One region of the Sphingobacterium sp. UBA1498 genome, then DNA from elsewhere that is predicted to be linked to it. Evidence: riboswitches for the same ligand, from Rfam matches in the RefSeq annotation. Region 1 holds a riboswitch; each other region holds the start of a gene.
What was found. A riboswitch is a leader RNA that binds a small molecule or an ion and turns the genes downstream of it on or off. The one in region 1 is predicted to bind S-adenosylmethionine.
Positions count from the first base shown of each region.

Region 2: another riboswitch for S-adenosylmethionine. It lies ahead of B3139_RS16440 (5-oxoprolinase); the one in region 1 lies ahead of B3139_RS00595 (O-acetylhomoserine aminocarboxypropyltransferase/cysteine synthase family protein).
Region 3: another riboswitch for S-adenosylmethionine. It lies ahead of metF (methylenetetrahydrofolate reductase [NAD(P)H]); the one in region 1 lies ahead of B3139_RS00595 (O-acetylhomoserine aminocarboxypropyltransferase/cysteine synthase family protein).
Region 4: another riboswitch for S-adenosylmethionine. It lies ahead of metE (5-methyltetrahydropteroyltriglutamate--homocysteine S-methyltransferase); the one in region 1 lies ahead of B3139_RS00595 (O-acetylhomoserine aminocarboxypropyltransferase/cysteine synthase family protein).

Region 1 covers NZ_DCRG01000001.1:145,270-148,774, reverse strand. Annotated here, with positions in the region: gene B3139_RS00600 (homoserine O-acetyltransferase family protein) at 1-139, opposite strand, end outside; gene B3139_RS00595 (O-acetylhomoserine aminocarboxypropyltransferase/cysteine synthase family protein) at 175-1,485, opposite strand; SAM riboswitch class I at 1,742-1,854, opposite strand; gene B3139_RS00590 (FUSC family protein) at 2,035-3,505, opposite strand, start outside.
Region 2 covers NZ_DCRG01000028.1:23,179-26,683, forward strand. Annotated here, with positions in the region: gene B3139_RS16425 (hypothetical protein) at 1-302, shown strand, start outside; gene B3139_RS16430 (DKNYY domain-containing protein) at 304-1,269, opposite strand; gene B3139_RS16435 (hypothetical protein) at 1,485-1,904, shown strand; gene B3139_RS16440 (5-oxoprolinase) at 1,937-2,200, opposite strand; SAM-I-IV-variant riboswitch at 2,267-2,360, opposite strand; gene B3139_RS16445 (DUF3050 domain-containing protein) at 2,568-3,338, shown strand.
Region 3 covers NZ_DCRG01000023.1:177,220-180,724, forward strand. Annotated here, with positions in the region: gene B3139_RS13955 (DUF2723 domain-containing protein) at 1-1,314, opposite strand, end outside; gene metF (methylenetetrahydrofolate reductase [NAD(P)H]) at 1,554-2,510, opposite strand; SAM riboswitch class I at 2,582-2,684, opposite strand; gene B3139_RS13965 (hypothetical protein) at 2,862-3,505, opposite strand, start outside.
Region 4 covers NZ_DCRG01000014.1:8,799-12,303, reverse strand. Annotated here, with positions in the region: gene metE (5-methyltetrahydropteroyltriglutamate--homocysteine S-methyltransferase) at 1-2,118, opposite strand, end outside; SAM riboswitch class I at 2,196-2,299, opposite strand; gene B3139_RS08885 (response regulator transcription factor) at 2,485-3,174, opposite strand; gene B3139_RS08880 (sensor histidine kinase) at 3,276-3,505, opposite strand, start outside.

The sequences.
Region 1 (3,505 bases):
GGGCATGACATACCCAGATCACATTGCTGCGATCTGGATTAAGTTTGCCAAACGTCTCATAACTGATTTGTAAATCAGTAAGCTCTCGTCCATTTTCAAATACAAAAGGCTTCGGGTGCAGATAAATATGCTTACTCATTTTACATTTAAATTTTATAGCCGACTAAAGTCTAATTAGTTGATTTTATCAAAAGCTTGCTGTAAATCTGCTTTGATGTCATCAATATGTTCTATTCCCACTGACAGGCGCAATAGTCCTTTGAACACACCCGCATGCGCTTGATCTTCGTCACTCAATTGTTGGTGGGTCGTTGCGGCTGGATGAATAATCAGCGATTTAGTATCGCCTACATTAGCTAAATGACTGATTAATTCTAAACTGTCGATAAAGTCATTGGCTTTCTGTGCTGCATCGCCCTTTAGCTGGAAAGAAAGCACTGCGCCGTACCCATTTTTAAGATATTTTTGCGCATTAGCGAAACTTGGAGAGCTTTTTAATCCTGGATAATTTACCTTTTCTACCTGAGGGTGGGCCTCAAGCCATCTAGCGATTTCCAACGTGTTGTCGACATGCCGTTGTACACGTAAAGACAATGTTTCAAGGCCTTGTAACAACAAGAATGAATTGAAAGGAGAGAGTGCTGGTCCAAAATCTCTCAATCCCTCTACACGCGCGCGAATTGCAAATTGTATATTGCCAAATGGGCCATTTTCACCAAAAATATCTGAAAAGACCAATCCGTGATAGCCCTCAGATGGTTCAGAAAATTGTGGGTACTTCCCATTTCCCCAGTTATAGTTACCTCCATCAACGATGACGCCGCCAATGCTTGTTCCATGCCCACCAATCCATTTCGTTGCCGATTCAACGACCACATTTGCGCCATACTCTAAAGGTTTAAATAAATAACCCCCAGCTCCAAATGTGTTGTCAACAATTAATGGCAAATCGTATTTTTTGGCTACAGCGGCAATTTTTTCAAAATCAGGAATATTGAAGCTTGGGTTCCCTATTGTCTCGACATAGATTGCCTTAGTTTTATCGTCAATGAGCGCTTCTATTTTATCAGCTTCAGCATCGGTGGCAAAACGAGCTTCAATACCTAGCCGTTTAAATGCAACTTTGAATTGATTGAATGTACCTCCATATAAGTTGGACCCTGCAACGAAATTGTCACCGCTTTCAAGAATATTATTTAATGCAATAAACTGCGCTGCCTGACCAGATGCAACTGCGACTGCGGAAACACCACCTTCTAAAGCTGCAATCCGTTGTTCAAATACATCCGTAGTTGGATTCATGATCCGGGTATAAATGTTTCCAAACTGTTTTAATGCGAATAGATTGGCCCCATGTTCTGCATTTTCAAAGACAAAAGATGTTGTTTGATATATAGGAACTGCTCTGGATCCTGTGGTAGGATCAGCGACTTGGCCAGCATGAACCTGTAGTGTTTCGAATTTCAAATTTTTGTTAGAAGACATAATAGATCAGATTTTAAGGTTTCAAAAAAGAATTTGTAAAGGTAAAAGAGAAGCATACACACCTACTTGGAAGGTCTGTCAAATCGTTATCCAAGAAAAAGGAAATGATTTTTAACAAGCAGGGAAGTGTGTATGCATACGCATTCGCATCGATACTTTTTTACGATGTAGTACACTTTTGCTGTTCGCAAGGTTCAGTTGTATTGAACCTGAATTTTTAATGGATTTCAGTAATTTAATAAGCATTGTCTTATATCATTTATATGCTCCAAAACGATATTATTTTGGACAGGAATTGGCACCTTTTCAAGCAAATTGAAGGTTGCCAGTGGGTCATTGAGCCAGTCTCTCGCCACTTCTTTATAAATCAAGACCTACTGATTAAGGAAGGTGTTGATTAGAAATCTTCTTTCGAAGACGACACAAATATAAACTTCTTTTTTATTAAAGCAAAAGAAATACGTTTTTTTTACTTAAAAGAGCGTTACTTCGGGAGCTGTAATCGCATATTTGTTATTCAATATTGATACATAAATACATAGCTTGCCTTTATGGTTTTCTTAAGTTGATATTTTCTGCCAGCTGATCTAAGTCGGTTAAAAGGGGTTTTAAAGCATCAATTCTGCAGTGGATACCCTGTTGTATGTCGTGATTCGCTTTTCTACCTAACGATATGGAGAGACCAACCAAATGCGAATTGATGCGATAGGAGAGTGCTTGAAAATGATGGATATGGGACCAGTCTACCCACTTGTGTTCAGGTTCCTTCTTCATTTGATTGATCGCATCGGAAAAGAGAGCCATGGCAGTCTGTGCTTTTTTCCGAGCCAGTCGAATGTCGAACGAACTTTGCAGATCATCAGATAGGCGTTTGTTGATAATTTGAAAATAATGGTGGTTATATAATGCGACCTCTTTTGCCAAGTGGACCATGCTCGTGCTTTGGCGTACGGGTATCAAAAAATAGCCCGCTATTGCCAGCAGCGCACCAACTAAAGTAAAAATTATTCTACTGCCTAAAATGATATTAATATTTCCTTCAAATAAGTTTAATGCGATGACTATGCCTAGCGTAATAAAGATCACACTGACCATATAATTTGATCGGTTGAATAGGAAGAATCCAAATAATCCAATAGCGGCAATTTGAAGAAGAACGGGCAGAAAGTCAATGGAGACCAAACAGAGTATTCCGACGGCAATTCCCGAAAGTGTACCTAGTATGCGTTCTATATTGCGTGTTTTGGTCATTGAAAATGCAGGTCTCGCAACGATGGCAATAGTGAGTAAGATCCAATAAGTATATTTAAAATCCAAGAAAGAAATGCCGATCAATGCGCCTGTTCCGAAGAGAACGGCCATCCGGAGTGCAAAACGGAAAATTGGATTATGGAGATTGAGTCTGCTCTTGATATCACTTAAATTACGCAAAGGACGATTGATAAATTGCTGATACTCATTGGTGTCAATTTTGTTTTTGATTTCTTGATTTTGATAAAAAGCAACTTGAATCCGTTTGAGAACTTCAATAATAGCTTCAATATTACGGATGATGGAAGCGAGAATACCATCTGCTGGGGCAGTCTGTTGTTCTTGAATCTCCTTTAGATCCAACAACAGCGCATTGATTTTACTGTGGTTATCGTAGCGCTGCTCTGCATAGCGAAACCTTTTATTAGGCTGCGAAAAACTATCGATTTCCAAGGCCAGTAATGTTATGCTACGACGAATTATGGGAAGGCTACCGGTATCCAGCAAATTTTTTCGAATGGCATCATAGTCATGATCCAATGCAATAATTAATTCGTGTAAATCAATTAATCCATAGACCTGACTAAGCCAATAGTTGCTTTTGTGCCAGCGTTGGCTTATGATTTTTTCTTCCCTGAATAAGAGGGATCTGATTTGCTCCTGTTGTTCACTGATCTGACCATAAATTTTTCCGACGCGGCTGTAAGTCAAGTCCAGCGGAATATCCGGATCGTAAGATTCAGAACGTATCAATAGAAATTGAGATAAA
Region 2 (3,505 bases), on a different contig from region 1:
TGCAAAAAGCTGCCGCATTTGATAAAGGTGGGCGTGGTCGTAAGCGGAAAATGAAAAGCTTGGAGCACTTCAACGAAAAGGAGAAAAATTATGTAGACACCAAGCTCCATCTCTATAGCCGCCGGTTAATTGAACTTTGTGTGAAAGCACAGGCAGGTACCCTCTTGTTGGTCAACCAATCCAATAAGGAGGAAATTGCCAAAGGCGATAAATTTCTGTTGCGCAACTGGGGCTACTACGGTCTTATTGAAAAAATTAAATACAAAGCTAAAATGGTCGGGATCAACATTATTATCGAGTAGATCAATCCAATTTTTTCCCTCTATAAAACTTGCTCCATGCATCCCCGGCATAGCCGTTATCCAAATATTCAAAGGTGGAAGCACTCGCCCCCTTCAACTCCTGGCCGCGATAGAAAACCGTCCAGGAGTCTTTTGCATACCCTCCCCCAAGTGCTTTAAAGGTGGATGCCGAAGCGCCGTTAACTTTTATTCCCTGATAATAGACTGCCCAGGGGTCTACGGCATAGCCATTTCCGATTGATTTGAACGAGTTGGGGCTGCCGCCCTCGACTTTAATTCCACGGTAAAAAAGATTCCAGGCGTCTTTGGCATAGCCATCATCAAGGTATTCAAACGTTGAAGCAGAAGCCCCTTCCACTTTCTGATTTTTATAGAAAACAGACCAATTGTCCTTGGAATATTGACCGCCAAGAGGCTGTGTGGTAGGACCAGCAAATCTCTCGTTCTTTTCGCCCCGATAATAGCTTGACCAATTATCTTTTGCATAACCCCGACCGAGGTTTTCAAAGCTGGAGGAGTTGGCTCCTGCAATTTCTTTGCCCAAATAGTAGACTTTCCATGCGTCTTTGCTGTAACCATTTCCCAGCGTCTTGAAGGAAGACGCTGTCACATTCGATAAGGATCTGCCATAAAAATAGACCTTCCAGGCATCACTAGCGTAACCGTCACCCAGTGACTGAAAAGTAGAAGGACTCGCATCGGCTACAGCTGCCCCCCGAAAATAGACTTTCCAGGTGTCTTTTGCATAACCATCACCTAAAAACTGAAAAGAACCGGCATTGGCATTGACAATTTCTTTACCACGATAGTAAATACGTGATCCGATTTTGCTGTAACCATCACCCAGATGATCCTGAAAGAAAAAAGGAGCAGGATTAGCAAACGCTACTGTAGCGCACATCGCAGGTGTGGCTGTATCTAATAAGAAAAGGACTAGGATGGTTTTAAACGTAAATTTCAACATCATATGGGGCATAAGGCTAAATTTGAAAGCAAATGATCATATGTTACTCTTGTTAATGAGACCCAATAATCACAATAAAGTTTAGTCATCAATTAATTATTTATTTCTTGGAACTGATGCGATTGAAAATAGAAGGTCATTATTTCGCATGCTTATGTCTTCAACTAAATTCCAACCGTTTAAGCGCTCAGGCTGCGGTGATAAAGATAACAGTTTTTATGAAATTGTCGACTCCGACGCAAAAGCGATTGTACTGTCAGATCTTTGTCAATACGCAAGGTAAAAATCGGGAATATTTGGTCAAGTCGTATTTTTTTTATATATTGCTGGTTATGAGTTTTAAAGAAAAATTAGAGAACTGGCGCACGTCAATCAATCGCGCCGGTAGTGGTGAGGAATTGTATATTTTGCTTTTGAACTACAAAAAGTTTATCAACAAAAATTGGATGGACGATTTTGGCGATCCGGGTAACTGGAAATCGGAATTAAATCAGGTCATCAGCAAAGTAAGAAAGAAAGTGGATGTGGCAGAAATTCAAAATTGCGACGATCTTTCGTCCTACAAAGACGACGCTCGACAAACAGCCCATTCGCTCAATCATACATTAAGATATCACCACTCATTGACAAAAGAGTAGGCTAGGCCTACTCTTTTTGCGTTTATAGGGCTTTACTGTAAAGGAATCAAAACATTTTGTTCCAGACGGACAGGCACCTGCTTCACCGACGTAAAGCCGTCTTCCTTGGAAATAATATTAGAAAGATCAAGCCCCCTTTTGGAGAATGTACTGATCAAAGCTGTTCTGAAGGTAGCTTTCGATGATCCCCAGCCTTGTCCTAAAATGGTGTCGTTGTTGAGCTGGATCAGTTCATCTGTTGAATAATAACTGAATTTTTCCAGTAAGTGTTGGTAAAGATTTGTTGTTGTAGCCATACAATTTAAAAATTTAAAGGATTAAACCATAAACTGTATCCAGATTACTTTGGGAAAATAACCGTTGTATAACGTTTATTTTGGTCGAAACCCGTATTAATTTACCACCGCGGTGCCTTCACTCGGTTGGTATTGCATCATGCAATTCTGAATACTCTACAAATATAGTAGATTATTTTTTTATAATAAAATTTTTTTTGTCTTTACTGCTATTAAACGCTGATAACCGAAAACAGCAGCAAAACAAGCTGGTCGCTTTGACTTTAATTTGGGTATAAAGCGGTTAGCTGATTGGGAAATTTATCATGTTACTGTAATCTCATCGAAAATACTTTAAAAAGCAGAGAGAACACAATACTTTTGCGGCATGAATAGAATTGCGGAAATTAACGAATACATTGCTACCGAACGCGAAGTATTATTGCAACACCCTTTATACCGTAAAATAAAGACGATCAAAAATTTACGTTCTTTTACCGAAGGGCATGTGTATGCTGTATGGGATTTTATGTCTTTATTAAAAGCTTTACAGATCAAATTAACCTGTACCACACTTCCATGGTTCGCCAGTGAACATCCTTCAACGCGCTATTTGATTAATGAAATTGTATTGGCAGAGGAGTCGGATGAATATATCGATGGACGTCGATTAAGCCATTTTGAGATGTATCTCGACGCAATGTCTGCTATGGGAGCCGACCTCCATTTGATCAATAAATTTATTGCCAATGCCAAAAAATCGGATAATATATTCGATGCTATAGCATTGACAACATTGGACAAGCGAATCAAAGATTTTCTGAATTTTACATTCGAAGTAATAGCTGAGGGTGAAGTGCATAAAATTGCGGCGGCATTTACCTTTGGACGTGAAGACCTCATCCCCGGAATGTTTACGTCTATTTTGGAAGAAATTAAAGCGAATTTCCCTACAGCCAATTTAGACAGTTTTATTTATTATTTTCAACGCCATATTGATTTAGATGGCGACGAACACGGTCCATTGGCGATGCAGATGATAACAGATCTTGCGAAGGACGATGAGGTTAAATGGACGGAAATGAAGGAGATTAGTAAAGTTGCGCTGCAAAAAAGAATTCAACTGTGGAATGCAATTGAAGATTCCTTATATGGATAATACGTTAAGCAGATCTTTGAGAACGAAGCTGTCCGACAAGGGCAGCTTTTTTTATGGGACTAATTTTTCGGGTCGACTTGGAAAAATGGTTTTTCTGAAGTTTGTGATCTTAACAGGTGTTAGACATGAATTTCCGAGCATACAGTTTCTTTTATGGCCGATTTTTG
Region 3 (3,505 bases), on a different contig from region 1:
AAAATTCCATAAGAAATAGCGCGTATACATATCGCCAAGCTGAAAATTGAAAAAGAATTTAAAATTATCGGAGAATTGTGGTTGCTCTCCCTCTTTCAAATTGAGGTAACTTCTATAATAGGCTTGATGGTTTCCATCTTGGCTGTAAATACGCGGGAAAAAGGTTTCCTTATCAAATTGATATTTGTCTATCTGTGTAAAGGGTACATACGCCGATTGATCTTTCCGATAGCCTGTCTTACTCTTTACACCAACCACTTGCGAATCATAATACGGACCTTTGAGCAATGGCTCCCGGACATATTGTTCCCGGCTCAAATAGCCTAAAAAAGAAAATACATTATCCGGCGCATTATTATTCAAGGATGGATTTGCTTTTCCCCGGATCATGACCATGGTGTAGGAACTGTATCCAAATAAAACAAAACAAAAAACTAACAAAGCGGTGTTGAGCGTGTATTTGCGCTTTGTATACGAATAATACAAACCGCAAACTATCAATCCTACCAGCAATGAGCACGAGAAGAAAATTCCGGAACCAAATCCCATTCCAAGTGAGTTTACAAATACAAGGTCAACTTTAGCAGCCAGGCCAACCAACCATTGAATAATGCCCCACAAAACGGCTCCAAGGATCAGTACTCCTACTACAAACGCTTTTAAGGTACCTTTCGCACTCACCTGAGTTGCTTTTCTGAAATAGACCACCATCGCTATCGCTGGGATAGCCAAAAGATTCAATAAATGGACTCCAATAGAAAGCCCCATAACAAAACCGATAAATACCAGCCAACGATCACTACCTTCTTCATCAGCACGAGCTTCCCATTTTAATATCCCCCAAAACACAACTGCTGTACACAAGGACGACATCGCATAAACTTCGGATTCTACGGCCGAATACCAAAATGAATCGCTGAAACTAAATGCCATTGCACCAACAATTCCTGCGCCGAAGATCTGCAAGCAGTTGGATAAAGGTGCGTATTTGTCTTCGCAGAGTATCTTCTTGGCAATTGCTGTTATCGTCCAAAATAAAAATGTAACCGTAAGCCCGCTGCAAATTGCCGATCCGATATTCATCCAATAGGCGATTTTACCTGCATTACCCAAAGCCAAGTTTGAAAATACATTCTGAATCAGAAGAAACAATGGTGCCCCAGGTTGGTGTGCTACTTCCAGCTTGTAAGCACAGGCAATGAATTCACCACAATCCCACCAGCTTACCGTCTTTTCCACGGTAGCAATGTATACACATGTGGCAATGAGTCCGCAAGCAAAACCCAGTAGAGAATTTATTCTGTTGTACGTCATAAGGACAATTGGTCTTCTATTAAAATCCTTTTTAGGACTTTAAGTTAAAAAGTTATCCTGATTCCAGTATGTTAATTAACACTATTTAACACAAGTACCTGACAATAAACACACTGACACTTGCACGAACGCAAATGACTCCGTTGCCAACACGACGACTTGGCTATAAGGTCAATTATGGATATATTAACAATGAAAAAGGGAGCTTATCAGCTCCCTTTCGCGGGTATTTTTATGAGTTAGGCTAGTTTTTCTACAATTTTCTTTGTTGGACCCGGATTACTCATCGTATAGAAATGTAAAACCGGAGCGCCAAACTTGATCAGCTCCTGACATTGTTGTACCAACCACTCTTCTCCGACTTGTCTGACGTCGGCATTCGTTTTACATTCCGAAACAGCATCGCTCAGTTCTTCTGGAATATCGAGATGAAATATTCGTGGTAAGGTCACGAGCTGCTTTTTAGTTGTCAGTGGCTTTAATCCTGGAATAATAGGCACATGTATTCCATTATCTCTACATTTAGTAACAAATTCCTTATATTTTTCGACATTAAAGAACATTTGAGTTACAATAAATTCCGCCCCCATATCGACTTTTTGTTTCAGATATTTAAAGTCAGTATTAAAATTTGGCGATTCAAAGTGTTTTTCGGGGTAACCTGCTACACCGATGCAAAAATCAGTCTTTTCCGATGTGACAATATCCTCATGCAGATACTTTCCTTTATTCATATCAGCAACCTGTTCCAATAGGTCTGTTGCAAAAGCATGTCCACCATCCGTTGGAATAAAATCAGCATCGCCCTTACGTGCATCTCCGCGCAATACTAAGACATTATCTATACCCAGGAAGTTCAAATCGATCAGTGCATTTTCGGTTTCCTCCTTAGTAAAACCACCACATATCAAATGGGGCACTGCATCAACTTTATATTTATTCATGATTGCTGCACATATCGCCACTGTCCCAGGACGTTTGCGATAGGAAACGCGTTCCAGTAATCCACTTGCATGCTCTTTATAGATATAATCTTCCCGGTGGTAAGTTACGTCGATAAAAGGAGGTTTAAACTCCATCAGTTCATCCATGGTTTTAAAAATACTTTGGATGCCCTGCCCTTTCGCCGGTGGCAATAGCTCAAAAGAAAACAATGTTTTTCCTTTGGCATTCTGGATATGATCGATAATCTTCATTAAAAAACTGTTTTTTAGTTTGGTTGGCTTATATCGAAACGCACACGTCGAGGAATCGTTTATCTTCATGTAACTTATCTTTCCCACATGGAGTAGGGTAGAATTTAGCACCTTGAACAATACAGGTTGCTAAGGCTTCAACGGGTCTATTCCCTCGGCCTTTCTCTATAAGCGTTGCTAATATCGTTTTAAAAAATCAAAAGACAAAAATATTTTTTCGAAAAGACTAAAATGGCACCGCAAATAGGGCAATAAGACCTTTGGGCTCTGCTTACACGCAACAAAAGAAATGTATGCACCACCAAAAAATGTTAAAAAAAACAGGCGAAAGTAAGGATCGAGAATCATTGGCTAAAGATGCGCTGCCAGGGAATTCCGTAGATTTTTGAGATAAAATGTTATTAATAAAAGTCCTGTTACGTGGTATTCCTCTTTCGATCCATATTTAAAGCCATCAAATAAATAGCGATAGGCGATCAATGCATCTTGTTCATTGTAAAACAACTCTTTCCAAGATTCCGGCACATCTGTCCACGCCTTGAGCACAATACCGTTCTCAGCATAAATAATTGGCGATTCAACACCATCCATTCGATAATCGTGATGCGTACCAGAACTTGATATATGTTGAAAGTAAGCGATGGAATAATCAACAAAATTCAATGCCCTCGCCTTGACCTCCTTTTCACTTTCTGCTCTTACGGGAGCATTCCGCCACAAATTCACTTGACTGTCAAATTTGCTTGGCGTCTCGCGTATAGGGGTTTTATCTAAGGCAAAGTTAAGATAAAGTCTTTCGGTAGTAGGTACACGCGCTGAGTTAAACTGTGAAAAATCACCTCTTAGCTGAATAAAATCTTTTTTTACCTTAACAATATCCAATGCGATGCTACCTTTTTTCTCGTCGGTCAACTCTAATCTGTCACCATTGAATCTATACTTTCCGAAGAGTAATATATCGTCTAGCGCCAAGACAAAGCGGTCTTTATTATGGA
Region 4 (3,505 bases), on a different contig from region 1:
ACCTGGACCAATATCATTTGGATATTTAAAGTCGCCAGCGAAAGCATTCAATAATTTCATTTGAGAACGAGAAGTCTCGATCGTGATAACATCAGCGTCCATTGCAGCGATATCTTCGATTACATTATTGAATTCTGAATAACACATGTGTGTGTGGATTTGTGTATCGTCTTCTACATTTGAAGAAGAAACACGGAAAGCACGTACTGCCCAGTTCAAGTAATCTTTTTGATCAGCTTTACGTAAAGGTAATCCTTCCCGGATAGCTGGTTCATCAATTTGGATGATTTTGATACCTGCTTTTTCCAAAGCTTGTACTTCATCCAAGATGGCCAAAGCAATTTGGTAAGTTGTTGTTGAACGCGGTTGATCGTTACGAACGAAAGACCATTGCAAGATTGTTACAGGACCTGTTAACATACCTTTCACCGGACGGTTTGTCAATGATTGTGCGTAAGATGACCAACGTACAGTCATGTCCTCTGGACGGTAGACATCACCATAGATAATTGGAGGTTTAACACAGCGAGAACCGTAAGACTGAACCCAGCCGTTTTGTGTGAAAGCGTATCCGGCTAATTGTTCACCGAAGTATTCCACCATGTCATTACGCTCGAATTCCCCATGTACCAAAACATCGATGTCCAATTGCTCTTGAAGGCGGATGGTGTTTTCAGTTTCTTCTGCGATTGCTTTATCGTATTCCGCTTGAGTAATAGCACCTTTTTTCAAATCTGCTCTCCATTTACGAACATCTTTTGTTTGTGGAAAAGAACCTATCGTTGTGGTAGGGAATGCCGGCAAGTTAAATTTCGCTTGTTGCGCTGCTTTACGGTCTGCAAATGCTGAAGTACGTTTTGCATCGTCATCAGTGATATTGCTTGTACGTGTTTTAACTTCAGGTTTGTGAATTAATGGAGAAGTGCGACGGCTTTCAGCAGCAGCTTTGTTCGCTTCAAAACGTTTCGCTGTTTTCGCATCAACTTCGCCTTCTGCCAGTACAGCTAAGTCTTTCACTTCAGCTAATTTTTGTTTGGCAAAGGCTAACCAATTTTTTACTTCAGCAGGTAATGATTGTTCATTATGCTCATTATCTAGGTCAAAAGGAACATGCAGTAAAGATGAAGAAGGAGCCACCCAAACGCGGTCTTTTCCTAATGCATCAACTGCTTGCTTGATTTTAACCAATGACTTTTCGTAATCGTTTTTCCAGATGTTACGGCCTTCAACAATACCTAAAGATAATGTCAATGAAGCGGGAACTTTAGCTAAAACGGTATCCAGTTGGTTTTCACCACGGACAAGATCCAAATGTAAAGCATGAATAGGCAAATTAACCGCGATATCTTCGTTATCTTTTAACGCTTCGAAATAAGTGGTAGCGATTAATTTGATGTTTTTTGCTGCAGCAGCTAATTTTTCAAAAGTAGGCTGATATAGCGCTTTTACTTTAGCATCTAAATCCAATGCTAAGAACGGTTCGTCAATCTGAACATATTGCGCACCAGCTTCAGCTAGTTTAGACAATATTTGCTCATATACAGGGACAAGTTTATCCAATAAATCGATCCTGTCGAAGCCAGCTTCTTTTTCTTTACCGATCAATAGGTAAGTGATCGGACCAAGTAAAACTGGTTTAGTATCAATGCCCAATGATTTTGCCTCGTTGTATTCATTTAAGAATTTTTCAGAAGTCAATTTGAATTCTTGATCTTTTGTGAATTCTGGTACCATGTAGTGGTAGTTTGTGTCCAACCACTTGGTCATTTCCATTGCAGTTACGTCAATTCCTTCTTGTTGGAAACCGCGGGCCATTGCAAAATATAAGTCTAAGCTGTAGTTGTTGTCTACTTTATTCAATAAGGAATGGTAACGGGCAGGAATTGCACCAACCGTAAGGGTTAAATCCAATACTTGATCGTAAAAAGAGAAATCATTGGAAGGGATTAAATCTATTCCAGCATCTTTTTGTGTTTTCCAATTGCCTTCACGTATTTTTTTTGCGGTGTCCAATAATTCCTCAACAGAAGATTTTTTAGCCCAATAGGCCTCATTGGCTTTTTTCAATTCGCGGAACGCGCCCACACGAGGGTAACCTAAATTGTTAGTCAATAACATAATGAATGTTTTTAATATTTTTTTTCAACTATATTTCTTGCTAGAGAGAGAAGGACACACTAGAATTTGGTGACTTCGGCTTATCATTCCCATATACTAATGGGTAGAATTTAGCACCTTGTCAAGGGACAGGTTGCTAAGGCTTCATCGGGTCTATTCCCTCTGCCTTTCTCTATAAGCGATGCTAAGGTAGCGCAATTATTTTAAAAATGCAAATTTTTTATGAAAGTGCACCTATTTTTTATATTCTACTAAGAATGAAATTCTTTTTTTCTCTTCTTTTCATCGAATCATTCCTTTATTTCATAATTCAATGCATTACAGACAAAAAAATGGGAATGATCGTATGACTCATTCCCACTGTTTTTAGCTTACCAAAAGTTTGTAACCTTTTCCATGCACATTTACAATCTCAACTTTACTATCCTCTTTCAGGTATTTTCGAAGTTTACTGAGAAAGACATCCATACTTCTACCAGTAAAATAGTTGTCATCATGCCATATTTTTAATAAAGCCTCCTCTCTTGTCAATACATCATTTTTCTTTAGGCAGAGCAGGCGTAAAAGTTCAGCTTCTTTAGTCGATAGTTTCTGCATCTGCCCTTTATAGGAAATCTGCTGACTTGTGTAATCAAAGAAATAATCGCCAATTTCAAATTTGTCTGCAACTACCTCTTCTTCTTTATCCCGAACACTGCGTTTTAGCAGGGCATTGATGCGAAGTAACAATTCCTCAACCCGAAACGGCTTAGTGATATAATCATCCCCTCCAAGTTCAAAAGCTTCAGTTTTATCTTCCATCATACCTTTCGCTGTGGCAAAGATTATTGGAACAGTATTGTTTGTTTTTCTGATTTCACGTCCAACAGAGAAGCCGTCTTTCTTAGGCATCATGACATCGAAGATGCAGAGGTCATAGTTATTTTTCTTGAACTGGGATATTGCTTCATCACCATCTGTACATAGTGTGACGTCAAATTTTCCCTTTAATTCGAGATAGTCTTTTAAAAGATCCCCCAAATTAGGATCGTCTTCTGCTAATAATATCTTTTGCATAATGAATACTTTAATTTTAACGAATTCCCTTGATGCTGATAAATCAGCTTCCTCTACCTTTGAAATTCTTTTACAGAGGAAATATACAAAAAAGGAACCTTTTATTTTTTTGTAGGCAAAATTACTTCAAAGGTCGTGCCCTTATCTTTTTCGCTTTTAACCGTAATTTTTCCGTTCAGTCTCCTCAGAATATCTTGTACATAACTTAGACCAAGACCAAATCCTTTTACATTGTGGACATTGCCTGTCGGTATCCGGTAAAATTGGTCAAAAATCTTTTGCAGGTGATCTCGGCTCATACCGATACCGTTGTCAGCTATAGTGACCACAA